DNA from 3 places in the Serratia entomophila genome. Region 3 is predicted to be linked to each of the others. Evidence: predicted binding sites of a transcription regulator. Region 3 holds the regulator's gene; each other region holds the start of a gene.
What was found. The regulator PurR, encoded in region 3, represses purine synthesis genes. The targets are predictions, from matches to a motif close to CANGCAAACGTTTGCNTG.
Positions count from the first base shown of each region.

Region 1: KHA73_RS23395 (nucleobase:cation symporter-2 family protein) is a predicted target of PurR. The motif match lies at 1,422-1,439, and genes of this name have one in related genera.
Region 2: guaB (IMP dehydrogenase) is a predicted target of PurR. The motif match lies at 1,296-1,313, and genes of this name have one in related genera.

Region 1 covers NZ_CP082787.1:4,896,387-4,898,657, forward strand. The annotation lists gene KHA73_RS23395 (nucleobase:cation symporter-2 family protein) at 1-1,368, opposite strand, end outside; gene gltS (sodium/glutamate symporter) at 1,609-2,271, shown strand, end outside.
Region 2 covers NZ_CP082787.1:3,725,607-3,727,877, forward strand. The annotation lists gene guaB (IMP dehydrogenase) at 1-1,234, opposite strand, end outside; gene xseA (exodeoxyribonuclease VII large subunit) at 1,405-2,271, shown strand, end outside.
Region 3 covers NZ_CP082787.1:2,275,837-2,278,107, reverse strand. The annotation lists gene KHA73_RS11190 (C40 family peptidase) at 1-240, shown strand, start outside; gene cydH (cytochrome bd-I oxidase subunit CydH) at 384-473, opposite strand; gene purR (HTH-type transcriptional repressor PurR) at 798-1,823, shown strand; gene punR (DNA-binding transcriptional activator PunR) at 1,820-2,271, opposite strand, start outside.

The DNA of each region.
Region 1 (2,271 bases), 2.4 Mb from region 3:
GTTCAGCACGATGGCGGTAATGCCGCCGGCGGCGATGCCGGAAGAGAGCAGGGTTTTCAGCCAGTCCGGCGCGAACTGCAGGATCAGCGGCTGTTGGGACACGCCCATGCCGACGGCCAGCGACAGCGCCATGATCATGATGGCGCGGCGGTTCAGGCGTTCGCGCGACACGATGCGCACCCCGGAGGCGGCGATGGTGCCGAACATCACGATGGTGGCGCCGCCGAGCACCGGCTCGGGGATGTGTTGCACGAAGCCGGCCACCGCCGGGAACAACCCCAATGCGATCAGCATCAGCGCCACCACAAAGCCGACGTAGCGGCTGGCGACGCCGGTCAGCTGGATCACGCCGTTATTCTGGCCGAAACAGGAGTTGGGGAAGGTGTTGAACACCGCGGACAGCATCGAGTTCAGGCCGTTGGCCAGCACGCCGCCTTTCAGGCGCTTCATGTACAGCGGGCCGCTGACCGGCTGCTCGGAGACGTCGGACGTGGCGGTGATGTCGCCGATGGTTTCCAGCGAAGTGACCATAAAGATCAGCATCAGCGGCAGCAGCAGGTTCCAGTCAAAGCCCAGGCCGTAGTACAGCGGCGTTGGGAGGGTGATCGCCGCCGTTTGCGGCGCCGGTTGGCCCGCAGGCAGCATGTCCATCGCCCAGGCCAGCAGGTAGCCGACCGCCATGGCGATCACCAGCGAGGCAACGCGCAGGTAAGGGTTGCGCTGGCGGTTCAGCAGGATAATCACCACCAGTACCGCGCCGGCCAGCAGCAGGTTTTTCGGTGAGCCGAAGCTGCCCCCGTTCATCGCGGCATAGCCGCCGCCGATCGACGTCAGCCCGACCTGAATCAGCGACAGCCCGATAATCATCACCACGATGCCGGAGACCAGCGGGGTGATGACGCGGCGCGCCAGGTGCAGCACCCGCGACAGCAGGATCTCGGTGCAGGAGGCGACCATCAGCGTGCCGAACAGCGCGGCCATCATGGTCGGCACGTCGGCGCCGCCGTTTTTCAGCGCCAAACCGCCCATGATCAACGGCGATACGAAGTTGAAGCTGGTACCCTGAATCGACAGCAGCCCGGAGCCGACCGGCCCCCAGGTTTTGATTTGCAGAATGGAAGCCAGACCGGAAGCGAACAACGACATGCTGATGATGTGCTGGGTATCCTGCGCCGGCAGGCCCAGGGCCTGGCAGATCAACAGGGCCGGGGTGATCACCGCCACGAACATCGCCAGCAGATGCTGACCGGCGGCAAACAGCGTTTGCGGCAGCGGCGGGCGATCTTCCAGGCGATAAATCAGTTCACTGGCGCGGGGCGTGGCGGCGGCTTTTTGCACGGCATCAAGCTCAGAGGATGACAGGGTCATGGTGTGGCGTTTCCAGAAACGGCAAAGAGGGCATTTTAATGATCCGCCCCGCAAAAGCAAACGGTTGCGCCCAAATATTCTGTTAGGTTCTTTCGCATTTATGTCGCATTTTTATTCATTTTTTCTTGTCTTCGCAGCGTTTTTTCCTTCTAATCCCGCATTCATCAAGTTTAAAAACTAAGTGGTTTTCTATAACTTATTATTTTCTATTGGATATTTATCCTCACAGGGAGTACCTGGATGTTTCATCTTGATACTTATGGCACGTTAGTCGCGGCAACGCTGGTTCTGCTCCTTGGGGGCAAGTGCGTCAAAAGCATCCCGTTGCTGAGAAAATACACCATTCCCGCACCGGTCGCCGGTGGTCTGCTGGTGGCCCTCCTGCTGTTAGCCATGAAAAAGTTCGCCAACTGGGAAATCAGCTTCGATATGTCGCTGAAGGATCCGTTGATGCTGGCCTTCTTCGCCACAATCGGTCTGAACGCCAACCTGGCGCGTTTGCGCGCCGGCGGCAAGGCGCTGATGGTGTTCCTGTTTGTGGTGCTGGGGTTGCTGCTGGTGCAGAACGCCATCGGCATTGGCATGGCGAAAATGCTGGGCCTGGACCCGTTGATGGGCCTGATCGCCGGTTCTATCACCCTCTCCGGCGGCCATGGCACCGGCGCGGCCTGGAGCAAGCTGTTCATTGAGCGCTACGGCTTTGAAAACGCAACGGAAGTCGCCATGGCCTGCGCCACCTTCGGCCTGGTGCTGGGCGGCCTGATCGGCGGGCCGGTGGCGCGTTATCTGGTTAAGCACTCCTCCACGCCGGAAGGTACGCCGGAGGACAGCGTGCAGCCGAGCGGCTTTGAAAAACCGGAAAGCGGCCGCCTGATCACCTCGCTGGTGATGATTGAAACCATC
Region 2 (2,271 bases), 1.4 Mb from region 3:
GCTTGTCGGCGGCGTTATCAGTCTGGAAGTAACGGTCGGAAGAGCCTTTGGACATCGCGCCCAGCGAGCCCATGCCGCGGTAGGATTTGAACGAACGGCCCTGATACAGCTCGATTTCGCCCGGGGATTCTTCGGTGCCCGCCAGCATGGAACCAACCATCACGCAGGATGCGCCGGCCGCGATAGCCTTGGCGATGTCGCCGGAGAAGCGAATGCCGCCGTCGGCGATAACCGGGATGCCGGTGCCTTCCAGCGCTTCAACCGCGTCGGCGATGGCGGTGATCTGCGGTACGCCCACGCCGGTCACGATGCGGGTGGTGCAGATGGAGCCGGGGCCGATGCCCACTTTCACCGCGCTCACGCCGGCTTCAGCCAGCGCTTTGGCGCCCGCTGCGGTAGCGACGTTGCCGCCGACGATTTCCAGGTCCGGGTATTTGGCGCGGGTTTCGCGAATGCGCTGCAACACGCCTTCGGAGTGGCCGTGGGAGGAGTCGATCAGCAGCACGTCCACGCCGGCGGCGACCAGCGCGTCAACGCGCTCTTCGTTGCCGGCGCCCGCGCCCACCGCCGCGCCTACGCGCAGGCGGCCGTGTTCGTCTTTACAGGCGTTCGGTTTGCGTTCCGCTTTCTGGAAGTCTTTAACGGTGATCATGCCCAGCAGGTGGAAGCTGTCGTCCACCACCAGCGCTTTCTCAACGCGTTTTTCGTGCATGCGCTGCAGCACCACTTCACGCGCTTCACCCTCTTTCACCGTGACCAGACGCCCTTTCGGCGTCATCACTGCGGTAACCGGCTGGTTCAGATCGGTCACGAAGCGCACGTCGCGGCCGGTGATGATGCCGACCAGTTCGTTTTCTTCGGTCACGACCGGGTAGCCGGCGAAACCGTTGCGGGCGGTCAGCTCTTTCACTTCTTTCAGGGTGGTGGCGGGGGTAACGGTCTGCGGGTCGGTGACTACGCCGCTTTCATGTTTCTTCACCCGGCTGACTTCTTCAGCCTGGCGCTCGATGGACATGTTTTTGTGAATGAAGCCCAGGCCGCCTTCCTGCGCCAGCGCGATGGCCAGGCCGGATTCGGTCACGGTATCCATGGCTGCGGACAGCATAGGGATATTCAGGCGGATATTTTTGGTCAGTTGAGTGCCGAGCTCTGCAGTGTTAGGCAGAACCGTGGAGTGGGCTGGAACCAGGAGAACGTCGTCAAACGTCAGAGCTTCTTTTGCGATACGTAGCATGGGCAATATCTCACCAGGGTGGGCTGTGAAAAAGATAAAATATTGCCGCGGCATTATACAGAGCGTAATCGGTTGCCTCCAGCACTTTCTTGCAAAAACTCTTGATTACCTTTTTCAGGCATGTAGTATCGACCAATTAAGTGGTTGTTTTGAAATTTGATCTGGGTCACATGTCGCTACCTACCTCACCGCCCATTTTTACCGTAAGCCGCCTGAATCAGACGGTTCGACAGCTGCTGGAAATGGAAATGGGGCAGATTTGGCTCTCCGCCGAGATCTCCAACTTCTCCCAGCCGGCCTCCGGCCACTGGTATTTCACCCTGAAAGACGATCGCGCGCAGGTGCGCTGTGCGATGTTCCGCAACAGCAATCGCCGCACCACCTTCCGGCCGCAGAACGGCCAGCAGGTGCTGGTGCGCGCCAGCATCACGCTGTACGAACCGCGCGGCGATTACCAGCTGATCGCCGAAAGCATGCAGCCCGCCGGCGACGGCCTGCTGCAGCAGCAGTTCGAGCAGTTGAAGCAGCGCCTGAGCGCCGAAGGGCTGTTCGACCAGCAGTTCAAGCAGCCGCTGCCCGCCCCGGCCAGGCGCGTCGGGGTGATCACCTCCGCCAGCGGCGCTGCGCTGCACGATATCCTGCAGGTGCTGCAACGGCGCGATCCTTCACTGCCGATCGTTATCTACCCCACTTCGGTGCAGGGTGCGGAAGCGCCGCTGCAGATCGTGCGCGCCATCGAAACCGCCAACCGCCGCGACGAGTGCGACGTGCTGATCGTCGGCCGCGGCGGCGGTTCGCTGGAAGACCTGTGGAGCTTCAACGACGAGCGGGTGGCGCGGGCAATCTTCGCCAGCCGCATTCCGATCGTCAGCGCCGTCGGCCATGAGACCGACGTGACCATCGCCGATTTTGTCGCCGATCTGCGCGCCCCTACCCCCTCCGCCGCCGCCGAGCTGGTCAGCCGCAATCAGCTGGAGCTGTTGCGCCAGCTGCAGTCGCAGCAGCAGCGGCTGGAAATGGCGATGGACTACTACCTG
Region 3 (2,271 bases):
TATCACCTGCGCGACGCCGCGCCGATCAAGAAAAACGAACTGGAAAGCGGCGACCTGGTGTTCTTCCGCATCAACAACCGCGGCGTGGCCGATCATGTCGGCGTTTACCTCGGCAACGGCAAGTTTATCCAGTCTCCGCGTACCGGCGAAGAGATCCGCATCAGCCAGCTCGACAACGACTACTGGCAGAACCACTACATCGGCGCCCGCCGGGTAGTGACGCCGAAAACCATCCGCTAATACCAGGCTGGCGCGATACGCGACCGAAATGCCTGGAGAACCTCCGGGCGTTGGCGTACCGGACCTGTGCTGCAGAAAAACGCGGATAACCGCCGGGGAGAGCGACGAGGCGCAGCAAGCTGCGCCTTTTTAATGCCGGGGATTCAGTTCAACGCGGCGGTGAAGCTGAAGGCAATGATCACGGCCAGCGCACACAGGGTGGTGAACAGCGACATCTTCAGATCGGTATCCATTACTACTCCTTCTCAGATAGGCTTTCCCAAGGATAAAAGGCGCACAATTAGTACGTCAAATCATTTTCCCACAGTTCGCCAATAAAATCTTGTTATCATTTCCCTGTTTATAATACCGATTACCTCTTCCCCTTTTGCTCAATATGCGACAAAATTCGCAGTTCACAACTGCGTACCGGCAACAATGCCCCTCCTGACCAAGCGCTGACGACTTCAATACACTAAAAACTCAGTTTTCGCTTCTCTGGAGGAGGATCTACGCAGGCAAACGATTAACATCACACTTACATGCTGCAACATGTAAGTTCAGGAGTCATTTCTTACATGGCAACGATTAAAGATGTGGCCAAACGCGCTGGCGTTTCCACCACCACCGTTTCGCACGTCATCAATAAGACTCGTTTCGTCGCCGAAGAGACCAAAGCGGCCGTGTGGGCCGCAATCAAAGAACTGCATTACTCACCGAGCGCCGTAGCGCGCAGCCTGAAGGTCAATCACACCAAGTCGATCGGCCTGCTGGCCACCTCGAGCGAGGCGCCCTACTTTGCCGAAGTGATTGAGGCGGTGGAAAACAGCTGCTACAGCAAGGGCTATACGCTGATCCTGTGCAACTCGCACAACAACCTGGACAAGCAGCGCGCCTACCTGGCGATGCTGGCGCAAAAACGCGTCGACGGGCTGCTGGTGATGTGCTCGGAATACCCGGACCAACTGCTGGGCATGCTGGAAGACTACCGCAATATCCCAATGGTGGTGATGGACTGGGGCGCGGCGCGCGGTGACTTTACCGACACCATCATCGATAACGCCTTCGAAGGCGGCTACCTGGCCGGCCGTTATCTGATCGAACGCGGCCATCGCGATATCGGCGCCATTCCCGGCCAGCTGGCGCGCAACACCGGCGGCGGCCGCCATCAGGGCTTCCTGAAGGCGATGCAGGAAGCCAATATCGAGGTGCGCGACGAATGGATAGTCCAGGGCGACTTCGAACCGGAATCCGGTTACAAGGCGATGCATCAGATCCTGTCGCAAAAACAGCGCCCGACCGCGGTGTTCTGCGGCGGCGACATCATGGCGATGGGCGCCATCTGCGCCGCCGACGAATTGGGCCTGCGGGTGCCGCAGGATATTTCGGTGATCGGCTACGACAACGTGCGCAACGCCCGCTACTTCACCCCGGCGCTGACCACTATCCACCAGCCCAAGGAGCGTTTGGGCGAAATGGCCTTCACCATGCTGCTGGATCGCATCATCAGCAAGCGCGAAGAGTCGCAGGTGATAGAGGTGCATCCGAAGCTGATCGAGCGCCGTTCGGTCGCCGACGGTCCGTTCATCGACTACCGCCGCTAATCGCCGCTGCCGGGAGCCCGCGCGGCTTCCGGCAGCGTTTCACCCAGCCACTCTTGGTTCAGGGTTTCACTGTCCCCCAGATATTCCAGCAGCCAGGCCATCGCCGGTGAGGGTTTATCCTGCTGCCAGGTCAGGCAGCAGGGGCTGGCGGGAAACGGCTGCTGCAGCTGCAGCGCCACCAGTTCGCCCCGCTGCACCAACGGCAAAACCCGGTGGGCCGGCATCATGCCGACGCACAGCCCGGCGCACAGGCAATCCAGCGCCGAAACCCAATCCGGCACCACCAGCCGCCGCTGGTTATCCAGCGTCCAGGTTACGCGCTTCGGCAGGTTGCGCGAGGTATCTTCCAGGCACAGCGAGGGATAGGGCCGCAGCTGGTCGTCATGCAGCGGGCCGGCCAACTGCGCCAGCGGGTGCCCTGGGCTGGCCACGCACAGCCAGTTCATAT